Regions from separate parts of the Acinetobacter sp. A2 genome, predicted to be linked through region 2. Evidence: predicted binding sites of a transcription regulator. Region 2 holds the regulator's gene; the other holds the start of a gene.

Region 1 (10,851 bases), 530 kb from region 2:
AGTGGATTGTCAGCCGTTTACAAAAGGCAGAACAGGCTGTTCACCAAGCGTTTGCAACCTACCGTTTAGACTTGGCTGCGCAAGCAATTTATGACTTTATTTGGAATGAATACTGCGACTGGTATGTAGAGCTGACTAAACCTGTTCTGAATGACGAAAATGTTTCAGAAGCGCGTAAAGCCGAAGTTCGCCGTGTATTACTTGCAGTGATGGAAGCATCTTTACGTCTTGCACACCCAATCATGCCGTACTTGACTGAAGAAATTTGGCAAACACTTGCACCAATGATTGGCTTGGGTGGTGAAACCATCATGCTTGCGCAATACCCTGTTGCTGAGCAAGCGCTCATCAATGATCAAGCTGAAGCAGATATGCAATGGTTACAAGGTTTGATTGGTGCGGTGCGTAACATTCGTGGTGAAATGGGTCTAGGTAATGCACGTTTGTTGCCTGTTCTGCTTCAAAACACAACTGATGCTGAAAAAGCACAGATCGCACGCATTGAACCATTGTTTAAAGCATTGGCAAAAGTTGAGAGCATTACATTCTTGGCAGATGGCGAACAACCACCATTGTCTTCATCTTCTGTCGTTGGTCACGTATCTGTATTCGTTCCAATGAAGGGCTTAATTGACCCTAAAGCGGAATTGGGTCGTCTACAAAAAGATTTAGACAAGGTTCAAAAACAGCATGCCCAAATTGCAACTAAACTTGCGAATGAAGGTTTTGTGGCGAAAGCCCCTGCTGCTGTGGTTGAAGGCGAGAAAGTGAAACTTGCTGAATTTGCTGACCAGTTAGCGAAGATTAAAGCGAATATGGAGCAAATTGCGGCGCTTTAATTTATTGCTAAAATATTAAAAATAAAGCTAAAATCCTCTCATAATTGAGGGGATTTTTTTCATGTCTGTATTAGAATCTATAACGCAAAATAGAAGAATTTTAAAGTTTGTTGATAAATCTATTTTAGATTTATCAACGGCTTTGTTGCATAAATATGTAAGCATCTGATTTAAATAAATTTAATTTTGGATCAAAAAATAATCAAAACTTTTAAAATCATATAGTTATGAAATCTTTGTGCAACAAAGCCTATGAGCGGCAAAAAAATTCAAATTATAGATAATTTACTCGAAATTGACTTATCAACAGCTACCTCTGGGCAAATGCAAGATGCTCTGTTAAAAATCATTGAGGCTATGCGTAGTAAATAAGATTATTCCATATATTTACCTCTCTCGCTAAGTTAGAGGTAAATCATAAAACCTGATGCTCCAACAGCATCTCCAACCCACTCTCTTTCCCCATAAAACTTAGCCGTTGCTTCTCCGCTTTAAGCTGTTGCTTCACCGCAGATGCATCCGCATCAATCTGCTTATATAAATTAGCAATATTCAATTGTCCTTTGGATTTCTGCACCGCAATTTTGGCTTTATTTGACCAAACCAGTGAGTTAATCAATTCCTGAATTTGATTTTGCAAGGCTTGGCTTTGGGCTTCTAAAGCCTGTTGGTAAAACTTCACTTGCTCCACACTTAAACCTTTATTTGTACCCTGTTTACTTTGTTCTACTTCAAGCTGCAGTTTCAGTAAAAAGAATAAATCTTCCTGTTCATAAGCCGCATTAGCACGTTGTAAAAGTTCAGTCTTTTCTGCTTTCTTAGATTCATCAGGTTCACGGTCAGGGTGAATAATCGAGGTAATTTTTAAATAAACCATTTTAAGCGATTGATTCACCATCTTTTCAGCTTGAGCTTGCTTATCTTGCTGACGTTTTAACTTGGCCTGCTCTCGTACTTGTTGATATTGTTCGCTGTTCCAATTTTCATCATAACTTTCATTTTCAGTATCTAAAGTTTCAGGCACATCAAAAGACGTTTCCATTTTCTTTTTAGATTTCTGCTTAGATTTTTTATTCTGGCTATATTCACTTGCCTGTGCATAGTAAATATACATCTTTTCCACTTCATCTACCTGCATTTGGGTTAACAAATGCGAACCTTGCAACAAGCAAGTGAGTGCCTGAATTTTATCTTCAACAGTTACCGTATCTGACTTACTTAAATGGTAATGACTGAGGCTATTCCACAGCGTCTGCATCTGCTCATACAGCGTGCGATATAACTCACGATAAGCAGGCATCAACGCCTTTTGACTATAAGCACGAATTTCATCTTTGGCATTTTGCCAAGCAAGCAATAACCGTTTTTGCTGTTCAATCTGCTCAATCAACACATTTAGTTTTTTATGCTGTGGTGTAACTTCAAGCACCGTTTGAGGTGTAGCGCTTAATGCAAAAGTCATAGTTAAAATTAAAGTAAAAGGTAAATTGTATTATGCCGTCATGCATACAACTCGCATAGTCACGGCTTGATTGGTTTCTCCCGTAGCAGAGCCACTTATAAACTTCACAAAAACACTAAAAAATGAGTAAGTTAAAGTTGCTACATTGCTAAAAGCATCTTAATGAGTATAACGCATGGACGTGCAGCAGATTTTTATTCACGACACCACTTGGGTCTTTGTTGCCGAATTGATTATTCGTGCCGCACTCATGTTTGGCATGATCATTATATTTTTACGGCTAACAGGTAAACGTGGCGTACGCCAACTGTCTATTTTTGAATTGGCTATTATTTTATCGCTCGGGTCTATTGCTGGCGACCCGATGTTTACCGAAGATTTGCCATTGGTACATGCTTTAGTGGTCATGGCGGTGGTGATTGCCATGTATCGCCTCATTACATGGTTAATGATGAAATACCAAGCCTTTGAAGATTTGGTGGAGGGCAAATCACTTTATATTGTAGAAGATGGTGAACTGGTTTTAGAAAAGATTAAACTGGGCAAAATGTCGCATGATGAATTCTTTGCAGAAATGCGCCAGCAAGGAGTTGAACATTTAGGTCAGGTGCGTGTTGGTTTACTGGAAAGTGATGGCAAATTCAGCATGTTATTTTTTCTAGGCGAAGCAACACGATACGGCTTGCCGTTATTCCCTAAAGCCTGCCAAGCCATTCACCGTACAGAACCGCATACCTACTATGCCTGTATGTATTGTGGTCATGTCAGTTTACTCGAACATGCCAATGTCGTCTGTCCACGTTGCAGCAAACAGCAATGGACACAAGCCATTAATACGCCTTATCGCGCTTAGTAGATTCACACGGGATCGGTTTAAAAACACCCATGCGACTTAAGCTGTCGCAGTATTGTCATAATTTAGATTTATACTGTACCCGCTGCTTCGGTGATGCACTGAATGCGCAAATAATAATTTGCATCCATCATAAAAATTTAGTTACGTATCATGCACAATGTAGATGCGTCTTATACTCCAGCGACTCCGTCAGGGTCGCTTTTTTATTGATATTCACTTAATACACATATTTCAGAAGTCAAAACAGGGCGCTGTCATACAACACCCTGTTCTGTAAAAATTTAAAACTTATATTCAAACCCTGTGCCCACCACAGGCTGTTTGGTTTCTGCTGGCCCTTGTTCTAAGGTCAGTAAACCTGCATAAGCATAAGTTTTCAGCTGTTTATTCAATGCATACTCTGCCCCTGCGAATAGTTGCTGTGCATCAAAGTCTGCTTGTGCGCCCTTAAAGCGAGTTGTATTTTGGCTGTATTGTGCTTTCAGTGTCCATGCCTTTATAGCAGACAGATTATATTCAGCACCAATTAACCACCCTTCAGAATCATCAATTGTGGCGGCTCGCGTATCATTCCCCGCAACTGCAGCAACTTCCGAAGTTTGATATAAAGTCTTTAGTACAACTCCATGATTTAAATTCACTCGGCCAATTGCACGTAGGGTATCTGCTGCTGCAAAAATGGCCTTAACTTCCCCAATTTCACCCTGTTTGGTATTTAAAATACCCCCGCCTGCAAAATTGGATGGAATTGCTTTGTCATACCCCACACCAAGCAACACTGTTTGGTTGTCATAAACCAGTGAACTCGAAAAAGCATCTCCTAAACCACGACCTGCTACTTTAGATGCGCCCTTGCCTTTGGCAATACCAGAAGCTTCACCTGAAGCCAATAGTAGCGTAGCTTTTAGCTGTGCATCATTCAGTTTAAATGCAGGCGATTCATAAACCACCACATTATCTATGCGGTTTTCACCTGTAAAAATGCCCGCTACATCGGCTTTGTTATCGACATAGTTATTAACGTTATCTACCGCACCAGAAAGTTGTTTCAGCGGTGTATCAATTTTGCCGACTTTGACCGTCCCCAATTGCGCATCTTTAAGCCCAACAAATAAATTGCGTGGCACAAAAGTATCTGAATTGGATTCTCCATCATCTACATGAATGGTGAATTCTGCCTGATACAGTGCATTTAAACGCTCTGTAACTTTTTCTTCCCCTTTTAGCCCAACAAAAGAGCTATTTGAATTAATTTCCACCACATCACGCTGATTCACCCCTGCCCGATTATCTTCTGACAGATAATCAATCGAGACATCAATCTCGCCATAAAATGACGGCGCTGCAAAGACAGCACTAGAAAAAAGACTAAGCGCAAGCGCTGTTGCAAGTTGAGTTTTCATGTTGTTTCATCCTGAGAAATCATTTGCAACAGATGTTACAGCGCTGTCATATTGATAAAAATAAATTAATTTTTATAAATTTATCTTATATTTATCATTAAACTTGCTGTTCTTGATTGCCAATTTAATCAATAATCAGGATGGGGTAATTTGGCCTTTTTTGACCATTTCAAAATCGGAACAAGACATAACAATGCCACCACACAAATCAGCATCAGGTAATGGGCATAGCCTAAAACATCGCCCAAAATACCGCTCAATGTATATAACACTCCACTGATGGTTGCCATAATGGCCACCTGAAATGTGAAATCTGTGCCTGCGTATTGCTTACGGCTGTATTGCATAATTAAGGTCAGCATGACCACCAATAACATGGCAGAACATAAGTCTTCTGCTGCATTAATACTATAAATGAGCCAGTGTGGAACGTGAGTTTGCTGTTCATATTGCCAAGCCAAATAAGCATAGGCCGCTAAACTCAAAATTTTCAGTACCGAAAAAATCAGTAAGGCTTGCATGCGTGAGTACCATTTCAGCATCAAGCCCGCAATGCCTGCGCCTAACAAAGCCGCTAGCGCACCTAACATGGTCACATAAATACCAATTTGAGAAAAACTTAAACCTAAATCGACCATTAACGGTTTCAGTAATGGGCCAGAAAGACCATCAGCAATTTTAAAACTGAGCAAGACCCAGAGCCATGCGTACAACACAGGTGTTTCTACAAAATATTGTAGATATTCCCGAATAGCAGCAAGACGTGCGCGAAATGACATTTTGACCAAAGGTTGAGCAAGTGCTCGCTTGGAAGCATGCTGTGGTTCTTTAAACAGCAAAATGGGTAAAGTATTTAAAAAAACCAATGCCGCCAAAATCAAAAAAGTTTTTTGCCAGTCTAGCCAGTCCAATGCCCACAGAATTGCACCACCGCCAACAATAAAGCCAAGTCGAGAGCCAACCACCTGAAAAGTATTGCCCCAATGTTGCTGCTTGGCCTGTAAAATATTGACGGCCAAACCATCGGTGGCAATATCCTGCGTAGCACCGACTAAATTCATACTCAGCAAAGCCACAAAAAACACCCACAAATAAATAGGATGATTTAAAGACTCAATGGGTAAAAACGACAGCCCAATCAGTACCAACACGCTAAGCCACTGACAAGGTAAAATCCAGCTACGGTAATGCCCTAGCGGTTGATAACCCAAACGATCAACCAAAGGTGCCCAAAATACCTTAATTGACCACGGCAACATCAATAAACCAAAACCACCGATATGCGCTAAAGACACACCTTGCGCCCGTAAAATAACAGGCAAGGCATGGGTCATAAACCCAACAGGTAAACCCTGCGCCCAATATAAAGAGAACAGTAACAAATAGGTCTGGCGCAAGTTGGGCATGGCTTCTCAATCAAAATATTGGTAATCAATCAAAATAGCGCAGTACTGCACTAAAATTTTGAATCATGGATTGTTATTTTTCATCATTTTCATCATCAGATTTCGACTATTTTGCCAATGAATCAGACAAAGCGAAAGTCTAATATCTTGAATAGATTTAGATGCATGCGTCATGATATGGCATCTACATCGTTGTTCTTTATGCACGTCAGGATGACACTGCCCCCATGAAAATGACCAATCCACTTTCACGTACGACACGGCAATTTCCACAATTACCAGACCAAGTTCCACAACGTGGTACAGCCTCGAGCCGTGCTGTATTTAAAAATATCTTTTTGGCTCAAGGCTGGCAAATGGTGGGTGAATTTCCAAACTTGCCCAAAGCCGTTGCTATTATTTCTCCGCATACGTCAAACATTGATGCTTGGCACGGTTTCACCGCACTACTTGGTCTGGGTATTCAAATTACCATTTTTGGCAAACATACGTTGTTTGAAACACCGCTCAAACCACTTTTAAACTGGATTGGGGTAATTCCTGTGGTGCGTCATTCTCCACAAGGTCATACGCAGGACATTATTGAAATTGTGCGGCAAAAAGAAAAAATCTGGATTGGTATGGCACCCGAAGGTACACGCAAACAGGCTGAAAATATCCGCAGTGGCTTTTACCATATTGCCCATGGTGCCAACATCCCCATTGTGATGTTCTCTTTTGATTATGCCCACAAAACCATTCATATTTTGGGGGTGTTTCATCCTACAGGGAATTATGGTCAAGATTTAGAAGCCATTTATCAACACTATACCGGTAAGTTTTCGGCTAAAAATCCGCATTGGCTGGCCAAACCGTTACAAAAGCTTTTGAAAAAAGGCTAGTCAAAGTTTTCATTTTTTGTTGAGATGGTCACCAGTTTGTTTGATCTGATTATAATTGGCTGATATGCGATTTCTTCATTATTCTTTGCTGGGCGTACTTGCCCTGAGTTTAGCGGGCTGCGATAAAACGACAAAAACACCACCAAGTACGACACCGATTCAGGCTCGTGAACCTGTCATTGCACTGGCACTTGGTGGTGGCGGTGCCAAAGGTTTTGCCCATATTGGTGTAATTAAAGTTTTAGAATCCCACGGTATTAAACCTAAAATTGTTACAGGCACCAGTGCTGGCAGTTTTGTGGGCAGCTTATATGCCAGTGGTAAAAGTCCTTATCAGCTTCAGCATATTGCCCTGACGTTTAAAGAATCTGACATTCGTGATTTAACATTAAGCCGTCAAGGTTTTGTTGCAGGACAAAAACTACAAGATTATGTCAATCAACACGTGGCCAACAAACCTATTGAAAAGTTTCCAATTCGTTTTGCTGCCGTTGCCACACGTTTAGATAATGGCCGCAAAGCCGACTTTATTAAAGGCAATGCAGGTCAAGCCGTTCGTGCATCTTGCAGTATTCCGAATGTCTTTGTACCTGCCACCATTGGCGGAACACAATATGTCGATGGCGGTCTGGTCAGTCCGATTCCTGTAGAAACAGCCAAAGCCATGGGGGCAGACTTGGTGATTGCTGTTGATATTTCAGCACGTCCAACAGGTAATCAACCTGTAAATATGTGGGGTTTACTCGATCAAACCCTAAATATTATGGGGCAGCAAAGTATCAATCAGGAACTGGCTCAAGCCAATATCGTGATTCAACCCAAAGTCGGTCATATTGGCACGCTCGATTTAAAAGCCAGTAACCAAACTATTTTGGAAGGTGAAAAAGCGGCACAACTTAAAATTCGTGCCATCCAGCAAGCGATTCAGAACTTTAAAAAATCACCGGCTGCATTAAAACCAGCACCACGTCCGAAATTTTAAATTTCAGTGATTTTTTTAATATTCAGAAACTTATTGATCTGTTAAAGTGATGAAAGTGCAAAATATCATCTAACCATGATGCCAGCACACATCACACTAACAGTTTCAATTCACAGTAAAAATACGCGAGTAGATGTATGGAATTCGTTCTTGAACCTTGGCACTGGTTTGTACTAGGCGTTCTGTTAATGCTCTCCGAACTCATGTTGCCTGCTTTTGCCGCCTTATGGTTTGGCGTCGGGGCAATCATGGTGGGTATTTTATATTGGATGTTCCCCATGATGAGCACCACCACGCAATTGGTGATGTGGATTATCCTATCGGTACTCTGTACTTTGGCTTGGTTTAAATTTATTAAGCCCCTATCTACCGATAAAACCAAAGCAGGCCTGTCACGCGAAGCCACCATTGGACAAATTGGCATGGTGATTCAAATTAATTTGGAGCATGACCAAATTAAAGTCCGTTTTCCAATGCCTGTACTTGGTTCAGATGAGTGGAACTGCCGTACCACCAGCCCTGTGCAAGTGGGTGACCGTATTCGCGTGATTGATATTTTGGGTAATGATTTAGTGGTGCAGCCGCATCACAGCACACATGACAACGAAAAAGTGAGAAATTAAAATGTCTGGTGGTTCTATTATTGTTTTAGCGATTTTAGCCTTTGTCAGTATTACTATTTTTAAAGGTGTGCGCATTGTTCCGCAAGGTTATAAATGGATCGTGCAGCGTTTGGGTAAATACCACACCACCCTTGCTCCTGGTTTAAACTTCGTCATTCCGTATGTAGATGAAGTGGCTTATAAAGTCACCACCAAAGACATTGTCTTAGACATTCCATCTCAGGAAGTGATCACCCGTGATAACGCAGTACTGCTTATGAACGCTGTGGCTTATATCAACCTGACTACACCAGAAAAAGCGGTGTACGGCATTGAAAACTATACTTGGGCGATTCAAAACCTAGTGCAAACTTCGCTGCGCTCGATTGTGGGTGAAATGGATTTAGATGATGCCTTGTCTTCACGTGATCACATTAAAGCCAAACTGAAAGCAGCCATTTCTGACGATATTTCAGATTGGGGGATTACCCTTAAAACTGTAGAAATTCAGGATATTAAACCATCACACACCATGCAAGCGGCTATGGAAGAACAGGCTGCGGCTGAACGTCAACGTCGTGCGACAGTGACCAAAGCAGATGGTGAAAAACAAGCTGCTATTTTAGAAGCCGATGGTCGTTTGGAAGCCTCACGTCGTGATGCAGAAGCACAGGTTGTATTGGCTGAATCTTCACAACGTGCAATTGAAATGGTCAGCTCAGCAGTGGGTGATAAAGAAATTCCTGTAGCGTATCTGTTGGGTGAACAATATGTGAAAGCCATGCAAGATATGGCGAAATCCAACAATGCTAAAACTGTGGTTTTACCTGCTGATGTCTTGAATACCATTCGTGGCGTGATGGGTCGCAACAATTAATTCAATTTATAAATCAACTCAATAGGCAGCTATTAAGCTGCCTATTTTTATGCAGAAGAAGAAATAAAACTGAAATATTTTTTAATGTATGGTTAAATTTCGCGTTTATTGATGGAAGCAACTTGGTAGATGAAGCGCATGTACAGACCACTTTGAGCGACTAAACTGCCCGACATCACCCTTTGCATTTTTCTATCGACTGTCCAATCCAAAAATGGATACCCTATGAGCGCACTCAATCCCACCATCATTACCTTCCTGTTTTATATTATTGCCATGCTTATGATTGGGCTGTTGGCATACCGTGCAACCCGCAACTTCTCCGACTATATTTTGGGTGGTCGTCGTTTAGGAAGTCTGGTCACGGCATTATCTGCAGGCGCATCCGATATGAGTGGCTGGTTGCTCATGGGTTTGCCTGGCGCTATTTATCTGTATGGTTTGTCTGAAATGTGGATTGCCATTGGTCTGATTATAGGTGCATGGCTCAACTGGTTATTGGTTGCAGGTCGCTTACGGGTACATACTGAAGTACAAAATAATGCACTGACCTTGCCCGACTATTTTTCAAATCGCTTCAATGACCAAAAGAAAGTGCTGCGCATTGTATCTGCCTGCGTGATTTTAATTTTCTTTGCTATTTATTGCGCATCAGGCATGGTCGCAGGTGCACGCCTCTTTGAAAGCATGTTCGATCTGTCTTATAGCACAGCATTGTGGATTAGTGCGATTGCCACCATCAGCTATGTGTTTATTGGTGGCTTTTTGGCCGTCAGCTGGACAGACACCATTCAAGCAGGCCTCATGATTTTTGCACTCTTGCTCACACCAATCATCACCCTACTCAGTTTTTCAGACCTTAGCCAAGTCACTCTTGCTTTAGAAGCAGCACGCCCACAAGCCTTAAATATTATGGGAGATTTAAGTTGGGTGGCGATTCTTTCTCTGATGGCATGGGGTTTTGGCTATTTTGGACAACCACATATTTTAGTGCGTTTTATGGCCGTAGATTCTGTGAAATCTATTCCTAAAGCACGTCGTATTGGTATGACTTGGATGACCCTGTGTTTAGGCGGTGCTGTTGCAGCAGGTTTTATTGGTATCGCTTACTTCCAGCAACATCCTGAGCTTGCAAGTGTGGTCAATGCCAACCCTGAAACCGTATTTATGGAACTGACAAAAATTTTGTTTAATCCATGGGTGGCAGGTGTGGTTTTGGCTGCAATTCTAGCAGCGGTTATGAGTACCTTAAGCTGTCAACTTTTGGTCTGCTCAAGTACCTTAACCGAAGACTTTTACAAATCTTTCTTACGCAAGAATGCCTCACAGAATGAATTGGTTTGGGTCGGGCGTGGCATGGTACTGATGATTGCATTATTGGCCATTTGGATGGCAGGTAACCCTGAAGCGAAAGTACTCGGGCTAGTGTCTTATGCATGGGCAGGGTTTGGTGCTGCATTTGGTCCGCTCATCATTCTTTCTTTGTTCTGGAAACGTATGACGTTAAATGGCGCATTGGCGGGGATGGTTGTTGGTGCGGTCA
Region 2 (10,851 bases):
ACTGGGTGTGCATGACAAAGATTTGAACCGCGCCTAATATGACAAATCAATGAAAAAAACGCGGCAGTCATGCTGCGTTTTTTGTTTGTATAATCAGCAGATAACGATAAACGGTAAGGAAAAACTGCCGATAAAAACAACAACAAGATCGAATCAAAAAAAATTTTTTTAGGGCAAAAATATAAGGTGTTTTTTTGTAATGACACGCGAATAAAGAGCCTGCTTCACTTCCCGAAAACTACCAAATTAAAAAAATGTAATGACAATATAATATTGCGACAAGGTGTGTCGCTTTATGAAAATACAAGTCTTTTTTTATCGAAAAAACGCAGCATAATGCATGCATAGAATTTAAATCGACATCCATTATTTATTTAAACGGTATTTGAAGTTGCAGACCAATTTAAAAATGAGGCTGCATCTTTAGACGGAGGTTTTTATGGTAACAGCGAATTTAGCGACCATTGTTGGCTTAAGCCTAGTCGCAGCTGCGTTGATTGCTGTTTTCTTTTCGCCTTATCGTCGCTGGTTAAACTTTATGTTGGCAGGTATGGTTTTTTGGGGCTTGTTAGAAGTAGTACGCTACAGTGTACAACGCGTGTTTGAGCTACCAATTACCTATAGTTATCTGTCTGCAATTTGCTTGGCGATGGCATTGGTAACTTTATTATTATTACGAGAAGATCGACGCGCAGAACGTGCTTTGGCAAAACGCCGCTATATTGAACATACCCCAGTGTATGAAGATGATCAGCAGCAATGCTCAAGCCGTTAATTAAAATAGATCCTTGATTTAAAAAAGATGCAACAGGTTTGCATCTTTTTAGTTTATAAATACGGTTAACTCACCCATAAAGTGTGCGACAAAAGTTTAACATCCAGCTTAAGATTGTTATACAAAGCCTTGCGGTAAAAAGCAGGAGTTGTGATAGGATGATGCGATCAACTCTCCAACAATTACAATAGGCTTCACAGTCATGAAACTTTCTGCAATTCCTGTGGTCAAACTTCCTTTAGTTGATGTCAGTACCGATCCACTTGACCTTTTAGTGGCAGGTTTGGCATTACGCATGAAACAGCTGGCACGTACCAGTCCAAAATTTATTGAGTTGGTGCATGAGCGTCAGTTCCGTATTCAAATTGGTACAGATTTGGGCATGGCGCGTCAAATTATTGTCAACAATGGTCATATTGATACGGTTGCTGGCGATGCAGAAAAAGCAGATTTTGTTTTGCAATTTGCAGACAGCGAGCAAGGGGTGAAAACCTTGATGAAAGGTGACCCAACTGCGTTCATGACTGGTATGCAAAATGGCAGCATTAAAATGGAAGGTGATTTTGGCTTGTTGGTCTGGTTTAACCAAGCAGCGAAATTAATTCCGCCTAAATTGCCAAAACCTGTAAAAGAAAAAATTAAATTAGCACGTCAGTTTATTAAACAAAAAACAGGCAAATAAGTTGCCATGATGTGAAAAAACCTCTGATCAGTTTTGACAGAGGTTTTTTAATGCACTTTATTCTACTTCTAAACAGAAAGTCACTGGCCCATCATTTACCAGATGTACTTTCATATCGGCAGCAAAAATACCCGTTTCTACTTGATCAAACTGGCTTTTGGCATAGTCCACCAATTGTTCGTAGAGCTCTTGAGCGGCTTGTGGGGGCATAGCAGGGCCAAAATCAGGACGTAAACCTTTTTGGGTCTGTGCCATGAGGGTAAATTGTGAAACCAATAACACACCGCCATTGGCCTGACTGACATTCCAGCCCATTTTGCCTTGTTCATCATCAAAAAAACGATATTTCAGAATTTTATCAATCAGCTTTTTGCCTTTTTCAAAATTATCGTCTTTGCCTAAACCTAAGAACACCAAAATACCCTGTTGAATCTCGCCAGTGATTTTGCCATCGACCACGACTTTAGCTTCAAGAACCCGTTGTAATAATGCACGCATACTCAGTATTAATCTAAGTGAAGAGATGGCGAGATTCTAACAAATTCATGCCCGCTGGCGTGATTAAAGATCAGCTTACTCCAAGTAACTAAGCGATAAACCCACCGAAAATGAAACAGGAATGGAGCCGTACGGTGCAGCAAAGTTGTAACAAGATTGTCGATAAAAGCCCTTTTTTGCTGAAAAAATTATGCTTTAATGCAAGAAGGATCGCGAAATGATGAGCACTATGACCCCAATTATTCAATCTTTGCTTGATACAGATTTGTATAAATTCACCATGTTACAGGTGGTACTGCATAAGTTTCCGCAAACGCACAGTGTTTATCAGTTTCGCTGCCGTAATCTTGAAGATACTGCCTATCCACTGACCGATATTTTAGATGAACTAAATGAACAGCTAGATCACTTGTGTCAGCTGAAATTTAAAGAAGATGAATTGCAGTATTTGCGCAATTTACGCTTTATTAAAAGTGATTTTGTCGATTATTTAGAACTGTTCCAGCTCAAACGCCGTTTTATTCAGGCTAGTATTGATGCACAGGGCCGCTTGGACATTCGGGTGGAAGGCCCAATGGTACAAGCCATGATGTTTGAAATTTTTGTGCTGGCCATTGTGAATGAACTGTATTTCCAGCGAATTCGCACAGATGAGGTCTGGGCAGAAGGCGAGCGACGTTTACAGCAAAAAATTGCCCTGATTCAGGACTATCAACAGCAGCAACAACCTGAAGACCCGCCATTTTTAGTGTCAGATTTTGGTACGCGTCGTCGTTATAGCTTTGCTTGGCAAAAGCATGTGGTAGCAGCTTTTCATCAAGCTGTACCCGATGTATTCCGTGGCACCAGTAATGTTCTGTTAGCCAAAGAATTAGGTATTACGCCTATTGGTACCATGGCACATGAATTTTTACAGGCTTTTCAGGCATTGGATGTGCGTCTGCGCGATTTCCAAAAAGCTGCGTTGGAAACTTGGGTGCAGGAATATCGGGGTGATTTAGGTATTGCCCTGACCGATGTTGTGGGAATGGATGCTTTCCTGCGTGATTTTGACCTATATTTTGCCAAGTTATTTGATGGTTTGCGACATGACAGTGGCGACCCGTATGCGTGGGGCGATAAAGCCTATGCACATTATAAAAAGCTGAAAATTGACAGCAAAACTAAAATGCTGACCTTTAGTGATGGATTGAATGTTGAAAAAGCATGGGCCTTGCATCAGTACTTTAAAGACCGTTTTCAGGTCAGTTTTGGGATTGGTACCAATTTGACCAATGACATGGGGCAAACGGCACTGAATATTGTGTTGAAGCTAGTCGAGTGTAATGGTCAGTCGGTGGCGAAATTGTCAGATAGTCCTGGTAAAACCATGACCGATAATGACACCTTCTTGGCATATTTGCGTCAAGTTTTTGATATTCAAGCACCAGTTTAAAGACCAACAAACCTATAAAAACTGAAAAAAGACCGAAGAAAATCTTCGGTTTTTTTCTAGATTAAAGCATGTGATTGTTAAAATTCTGAGAAAGTTATGAAAAAAACAGTATGCGCCCAAAAATGACCTATACTAAGTTAAAGTGGATTGCCAACCAGACTGAACAGCATAAAAATGAACGCTTCACCATTCGATTTTGGACTGCTGATTGAAGCAGAAGATTTAGTCCCCGTTTTAGGACATGACAAATTACGCATTGTCGATTTAAGCCGTAATTCGGTGTATGAGCAATTGCATCTGCCGCATGCCTTACAGGTCAAACCGAGCATGCTGTTACGTCAGGATGAAGATACTTCGGGTCTATTGCCAGAACCTGAAGCCTTACAGGATTTGATTCAGTATTTGAATATCTCGCCTGAGCATCATGTGGTGGCTTATGATGATGAAGGCGGTGCATGGGCTGGGCGTTTGATCTGGAACTTGCACTGTTTAGGCTTTGAAAATACCAGTTTGCTCAATGGCGGTATTCATGCTTGGTTGGCCGCAGGTTTTCCGACCACTTCTGAAGTTGAATCACTGAAACCTGTCAGTACACTTGCTCCTGTTGTAGCGCAAAATCAGTATCGTATTCAATATGATGAGCTATTAGAAAAGTGCCAAAACCAGTCTGTTCAACTGTGGGATTGCCGTACTGTAGATGAATATACAGGGCTGCGTTTGGCTGCACGACGCGGTGGTCACATACCAGGGGCATTGCATTTTGAATGGAGTACTGCCCTTAATCGTGAAAATCATTTAAAATTGCACCCCTTAGAACGCACACGACAGCGTCTGGAACAACTCGGATTCAATCTCAATGAACCTGTAGTGGTGTATTGTCAGTCACATCACCGTTCAGGTCTGGCCTATATTTTAGGAAGATTACTGGGTTGGCAAATTCAGGCCTACGATGGTGCGTGGAGTGAATGGGGCAACCGCCCTGACAGTCCTGTTATTACTGGAGAGTTGCCGTCTTGAGCCTCACATCACGTTTAAAAAAACAAATTTTCATTCAGGCACAGCGCGTTGTGCCACAACATCAATTATCACGTGTTGTAGGTAAACTTGCAGCTAGCGAGCATCCTGTACTGAAAAATGCGGTTATTACGGCATTTAAAGCCCAGTATGGCATTGATATGTCATTGGCAGAGCAAAGCAATGCCTTGAAATATAAATCTTTTAATGAATTTTTCACCCGTTCTTTAAAGCAGGGCGTACGTGAAATTGACAGCAATCCGAGCAGCATTGTATCGCCTGCAGATGGTGCAATTTCGCAATTGGGTAAAATTGAAGATGGCGCTATTTTTCAAGCCAAAGGCCAGCAATTTACTGTTGAAAATTTAATTGCCGACCCGCAACTGGCAGAACCATTTAAAAATGGTCAGTTTGCCACGGTATATTTATCTCCGAGAGATTATCACCGCGTGCATATGCCGTTTGCAGGCACACTGACTGAAACTCTTTATGTGCCAGGTGAGCTATTTTCGGTGAACCAAACCACAGCAGAAAATATTCCAGGTTTATTTGCCCGCAATGAGCGTATGGTGTGTTTGTTTGATACCGAACTGGGTCGTATGGCGGTTGTTTTGGTGGGTGCGATGATTGTAGCGGGTATTGAAACCGTAGCTACAGGCAAGGTGAAACCATCGGGGCGTTTAGAACTGAATCAACACCAATTGTTCCTTGAAAAGGGTGCAGAATTGGGACGTTTTTATTTGGGTTCAACGGCAATTGTTTTATTTGAAGAAAATAAAATGCAGTGGGATGCTGAATTCCAAGCCAATTCGGTGGTGGAAATGGGTAAAGCCTTGGGGCATACCGTTACCGCAGTATAATTTTATGGGTTGAGAAATAAAAAACGCCAAATTGATTTGGCGTTTTTTTGATTTCAATGAGCAGGATATTTTTAAACTTGAACTTAAGTCACATGGTATAAACGTTCTTTCGGGAACACGACTTTAAAGGTAGAGCCTTGATTTTCTTTAGATTCTACTTCCAAGTGTGCGTTGTGCTGCATTAAAACGTGCTTCACAATTGCTAAGCCTAAACCTGTGCCGCCAGTTTGTCGGCTGCGTGCGCTGTCTACACGGTAAAAGCGCTCGGTCAGACGTGGTAAATGTTTAGGATCAATCCCGATGCCTGTATCTTCCACAGTAAAATAGCCTTGATTGCCATCATCATGCCAGCCAATGGTAACGGTACCGCCTTTCGGGGTGTATTTAATGGCATTAGTAATCAGGTTACTAAAGGCACTGGCCAGTTCTACATCTGAACCGATTAAATCATAATGACTGTCAATATTTAAGTTGAGGGTATGACCATAATCGACATTATAGGCATGCGCATCATCAAATAATTGATTCATTAAACTTGGCATTTCAATGATTTGATTTTTGGCGATGGTTTTTTCATTTTCCAAGCGAGATAATAAAAGCAGGTCATTCACCAACGCATTCATGCGGCGGGTTTGTGACTGCATTTGCTCGAAAGCACGTTTCCAGCGTGGGTTAATCTCTTCTTGATCGGTAAAGGTTTCAATATAGCCACTGAGTACGGTCAGCGGGGTGCGCAATTCGTGTGAAATGTTATCGACAAAGTCTTTACGCATTTGCTCAAGGTTATGCATACGGGTCATGTCGTAGGCAAATAACAAACGGCTATCTCCACCAAATTGGGTCATTTTAACCTGTACGTATTGCCCTTCGCATACGGTCGATTTCATCTTTAAGCCATCGGGTGCTTGGTCAATATGGTTAAAATATTCAATAAAATTCGGTTGGCGCAAAATAGTCAGAATATTGCGTCCACGGTCTAAGGGCTGAATACCTAAAAGTTTTTCTGCGGCAGGGTTCCACCATTCAATTTGGTGATTTTCATCAATCAGCATGACAGCTTCATCTAATGCCACTAGAGATGACTGTGCGCGGTCAATCAGCCCGACCATTTCGGCCTGAACAATACGTTCCTGACGTTGTGAGCGATAAACATTGAATAACAATGCCCCCCAAATGCCGTGCAGATTGGGCGGCACATCATAGGGACGATTAGAAATCCAGTCGTTGACTAAGTATAAAGAGCGCATTTGCTGAAGAAAAAACAGCAAAAAGGCGATGCTAATACAAATCCAAAAATACCCAATCCCAAATCCAATCAAACTTGCAATAATGAGAAAAAAGGCCAGTAAACGAAAGTCTTGTTTGGCAAAAGTCCATAAACTGCTGTAACGAACTTGTTTGAGGTCACGGGCGAGTTCAGGGACTGGGTAAGGTTCGTACATAAAATAATTTTAGCCTAAAGCAACATCCGCACGCGTCGAGAAGCGATAACCTGTACCACGTACCGTTTGCACAAAACGGTCTACACCATACGGTTCCAAGACTTTACGTAAACGACGAATATGCACATCAATAGTTCGGTCTTCAATATATACATTGCCGCCCCAGACTTGGTCAAGCAATTGTGCACGGGTATAGGCACGTTCAGGATGGGTCATAAAGAACGCAAGTAAGCGATATTCAGTTGGCCCCATTTCTAAAATATTGTCACCAAAACTCACCCGCTGGCTAACTGGGTCTAGAATTAAACCGTTGGCATCAATGGTTTTTTCACCGCTTAGGGCATTGGCACGACGTAATACCGCTTTAATACGCGACACCAGTTCACGGGTCGAGAAAGGCTTGGTCATGTAGTCATCTGCGCCTGCATCTAGCCCTTGAACCTTGTGGTCTTCTTCGCCACGTGCAGTCAGCATAATCACTGGAATTTCTGCAAGGTTATCGTCACGTTTTAGGCGACGGCACAAGTCTACACCGCTGACACCGCCTGGCATCATCCAATCAAGCAAGATAAGCGCTGGACGTTGATCGACAATCATTTGATGCGCTTGTTTTGCATCTTCTGCCTGTAAGCACTGAAAGCCTGCCATATCTAAAGAGGTATGGATCATTTCCCGAATTGGGAGTTCGTCATCGACGATTAAAATGTAGTCATCTTTCACAACGCAATATCCTATAGATGTTAACGGTGGACCGTTTTATTTATGACAGGCTTATTACAAAGATTAATTATGACAGTATCATTGCAGAAAGGGGTAAACAGGCTATTTTTGCAATAATTTGTGACAAACTAGTGTCGATTTGATGAAATATCTGCAGATATTCAGTCAAAGTAAAATAATGAAATTAAAAAATATTATGAATATTTTTCAGTTTTATGACAGATTGCTGGAATCTTTATCAAGCACTTGCTCTTTGTCTGAAAAGGTTTGAAGCAGTGATAAAAATACAATGCGGCAAGACGACAAAACATCTTCCATCGATTGTTTAAAATCACTCATGACCCAGCGAATCGCAATTTGGGTGACATAGCCATTTAAGCCTGTGGCAACCAAGGAAATTTCACGGTTAGGGCGGTCTAAATGCGGCATCATCAACATCACAAAGGCCTGAATCATACGGTCAAAACGTGACATGGTTTCGTGAATAGTGGCCTGATTATGCAGTTCCTGTACCAACATGGCATCTATATAAATAATACGTGCCATTTGTGGGTTGTTTTTTAGGGTGGTCAGCAAGGCGGTCAGGCCTGCATCAATCATTTTTTTCGGGTCGGTGGATGCCTGCATAATGGCTTGCATGACATTTTGCTGCAATTCATCAATCAGTTTTAAAAAAATAGTCTGAAATAGTTCTTCGCTTTTTTTAAAGGATTCGTAAAAGTAACGCTCGGTCAGTTTGGCTTCGGTACAAATATCTTTGACAGTCACGGCAAAAAAACCATGCGTACCATAGGCCTGAATACCCGCTTCAATCAGTTTTTCCCGACGTGCCTGTTTGCGTTCAGTTAAAGACAGACCTTTAAACTGACGTTCTTTTTGTTGTTTTTGGGGCTGTTGTTGTGTGTCTGCGTGGATGGGCAGTTGTTCTGTCATCTTCACCTGAGCCAAATAAATTCGTTAATGGGTTTTATATTAGCAATAATTATCTGTTAAACCTATGTTTTCATATTTGTTTGCGATATTCGTTTTGACTTATATTGACAATAGTTATTGTCAAAATTATATTGAAAGCGATATAACTGCACAGCCCTACAGAAAAACAAGCAGGTCTGAACTGTGCAGGCAACACACTCAAGGAAACCACATGAAAAATTTTAAAAATAAAGTTGCCGCAATTACAGGTGCAGGCTCGGGGATTGGACAGCAACTGGCAGTGCTTTTGGCACAGCAAGGCTGTCATTTATCGCTTAGTGATGTGAATGAACAAGGTTTGGCCCAAACGGTAGACTTGTTAAAAAACAGCAATGTGCGTGTGACCATTAAAAAGGTAGATGTGTCTCAGCTGGAGCAAATGCGTGCTTGGGCGGCAGAAACTGTACAAGATCACGGCTCGGTGAATATGATTTTTAATAATGCAGGCGTGGCTTTGGGTTCTACTGTAGAGGGCGCAACTTACGAAGAACTGGAGTGGATTGTTGGCATTAACTTTTGGGGCGTGGTGTATGGCACCAAAGAGTTTTTGCCTTTAATTAAACAAACGGGCGATGGCCATATTATTAATATTTCAAGTTTGTTTGGTTTAACCGCACAACCGACTCAGTCGGCCTATAACGCAACCAAATTTGCGGTGCGTGGTTTTACAGAGTCTTTGCGTCAGGAATTGGACTTGGAAAACTGCGGTGTGAGTGCATTGAGTGTACATCCAGGTGGGATTCGTACCAATATTGCCAATAACGCAAAAATGAATGACAGCATGCGCACGTTGGGTATGAATCCTGAAAAATCGGCACGTGCATTTAATAAATTATTGCGTTGTCCACCTGAAGAAGCAGCACGTCAAATTTTAGAAGCGGTACAAAAAGATAAACGCCGTTTATTGATTGGTAATGATGCGAAAAGCTTAGACTTGATTCAGCGTATTGTTCCAACGGGTTATCAAAAAGTCACAGCATGGGCAACCAAGCTGGGTAAAAAACGTAGTTAATCTAATCTAGACTAAACAAGACCATTTAGACTAAAACCTGGATGGTCTTTTTCTTCCAGACGAATTGATAATACGCGCCTTGACCGATGCACAGGCTCACAAATGCCAAGGCATAGGCATACCAAATACCTTCCAAGCCCCAGCGTTGACTAAACAAATAGGCACATGGCACTTCAATCAGCACAATGGCTAAAATATTGATGATCATGGGTACAGTGACTGTGCCACTGGCACGCATAATTGAGGCAAAAATTGCACTGGCACCAAAGAATACAATGGCCCACAACACAATAAATAACAGTTGTTGACCTAGCACCACCACCGCAGGGTCGGTAATAAACAGCGCCATCAGATATTTAGAAAACAAATAGCCTAAACTGACTAAAATACCGGTAATCACCAGATTCATTCCTAAGGCGGTGCGGGTCACTTTGGCCAGTAGTTCGGCTTTACCTGCACCAATCGCTTGTGCAGCAAAAATAGAAGCGGCAATGGCAATAGACAGTGCAGGGAACTGAATGTAATTCAACACCTGATTGACCGCACCATAGGCTGCTGTGGCTTCTGCGCCATGCCGATTAACCAACCCCACAATCACCAAACCTGCCATAGACGTGGTGACCATTTGTAAGCCTGTCGGAATGCCTAAGCGTAAAATGACTTTGCTTAAATGGGGTTGATGCCGAATTTGGCGAAACAAGTGCCAATCTAGTTTGAGTGGATGATCTTTTTTATTTAAATAAATCACCAAGAAAATTAAAACAGCCAGATAACCTAAAATGGTGGCAATGGCCGGTGCAATAATGCCCAAACGTGGAAAGCCAAAATAGCCTGCAATCAGTACAGGTGTAATCACGACGCCCATGAGACTGGTCAAACTCAATGCAATCAATGGCGTTAGACTGTCGCCCACACCACGTAAAATAGAGGTATAGATAATATAAACAAATAGCAGCGGACTGCCTGCCAGCATCCATTGCACATAAGGTACTGAAAGATGCATCACTTTCGGGTCAGTGCCAAGTAATAGTAGAATTTGCTTGGCAAAAATTACGCCCAAGCAGGCAATGACACTGCCCCCAATTAGGGTCATAAATAAGGTCGAACCCACAATACAGCGTACTTTTTCAACATTTTGTGCGCCCCATGCTTGTCCGACCAATACGGTAGACCCTGCCGAGAGTCCAATCACAAAGGCCATCAGGCAAAAAATAATCGGGAAAAATACCGACACTGCAGCAATCGCATCGACCCCGAGCATTTGTCCCACAAACACAGTATTAATGGTGCCTGAGAGATTTTGCAAAATATTGGTGGCAATCAACGGCAATAGAAACACCAAAAAGGTTTTCCAAAGCTGAGGGTGATCGACCAATGCCTGAGGTCTTGCCATGCCAAATCCTGCGTTTGAACTGCGGTTGTTTTATTCACCCTAGCATGA

What was found. Region 2 encodes PhoB, which activates phosphate uptake and scavenging genes when phosphate is short. Its sites were predicted from a motif close to TGTCATNAANCTGTCATAA; they were not measured.
Region 1: ACNS8M_RS10710 (porin) is a predicted target of PhoB. The motif match lies at 4,594-4,612, and genes of this name have one in related genera.

Annotation. Positions count from the first base shown of each region.
Region 1 covers NZ_CP183239.1:2,246,544-2,257,394, forward strand. Annotated here, with positions in the region: gene ACNS8M_RS10695 (valine--tRNA ligase) at 1-839, shown strand, start outside; gene ACNS8M_RS10700 (molecular chaperone DnaJ) at 1,255-2,301, opposite strand; gene ACNS8M_RS10705 (DUF421 domain-containing protein) at 2,477-3,154, shown strand; gene ACNS8M_RS10710 (porin) at 3,439-4,560, opposite strand; gene ACNS8M_RS10715 (MFS transporter) at 4,689-5,966, opposite strand; gene ACNS8M_RS10720 (1-acyl-sn-glycerol-3-phosphate acyltransferase) at 6,194-6,847, shown strand; gene ACNS8M_RS10725 (patatin-like phospholipase family protein) at 6,912-7,829, shown strand; gene ACNS8M_RS10730 (NfeD family protein) at 7,967-8,452, shown strand; gene ACNS8M_RS10735 (SPFH domain-containing protein) at 8,454-9,308, shown strand; gene putP (sodium/proline symporter PutP) at 9,534-10,851, shown strand, end outside.
Region 2 covers NZ_CP183239.1:2,773,565-2,784,415, reverse strand. Annotated here, with positions in the region: gene serB (phosphoserine phosphatase SerB) at 1-37, shown strand, start outside; gene aciT (ciprofloxacin tolerance protein AciT) at 440-775, shown strand; gene ACNS8M_RS13190 (SCP-2 sterol transfer family protein) at 978-1,457, shown strand; gene dtd (D-aminoacyl-tRNA deacylase) at 1,515-1,955, opposite strand; gene pncB (nicotinate phosphoribosyltransferase) at 2,185-3,390, shown strand; gene ACNS8M_RS13175 (sulfurtransferase) at 3,565-4,407, shown strand; gene asd (archaetidylserine decarboxylase) at 4,404-5,264, shown strand; gene phoR (phosphate regulon sensor histidine kinase PhoR) at 5,348-6,706, opposite strand; gene phoB (phosphate regulon transcriptional regulator PhoB) at 6,716-7,426, opposite strand; gene ACNS8M_RS13155 (TetR/AcrR family transcriptional regulator) at 7,640-8,359, opposite strand; gene ACNS8M_RS13150 (SDR family NAD(P)-dependent oxidoreductase) at 8,571-9,410, shown strand; gene ACNS8M_RS13145 (MATE family efflux transporter) at 9,436-10,803, opposite strand.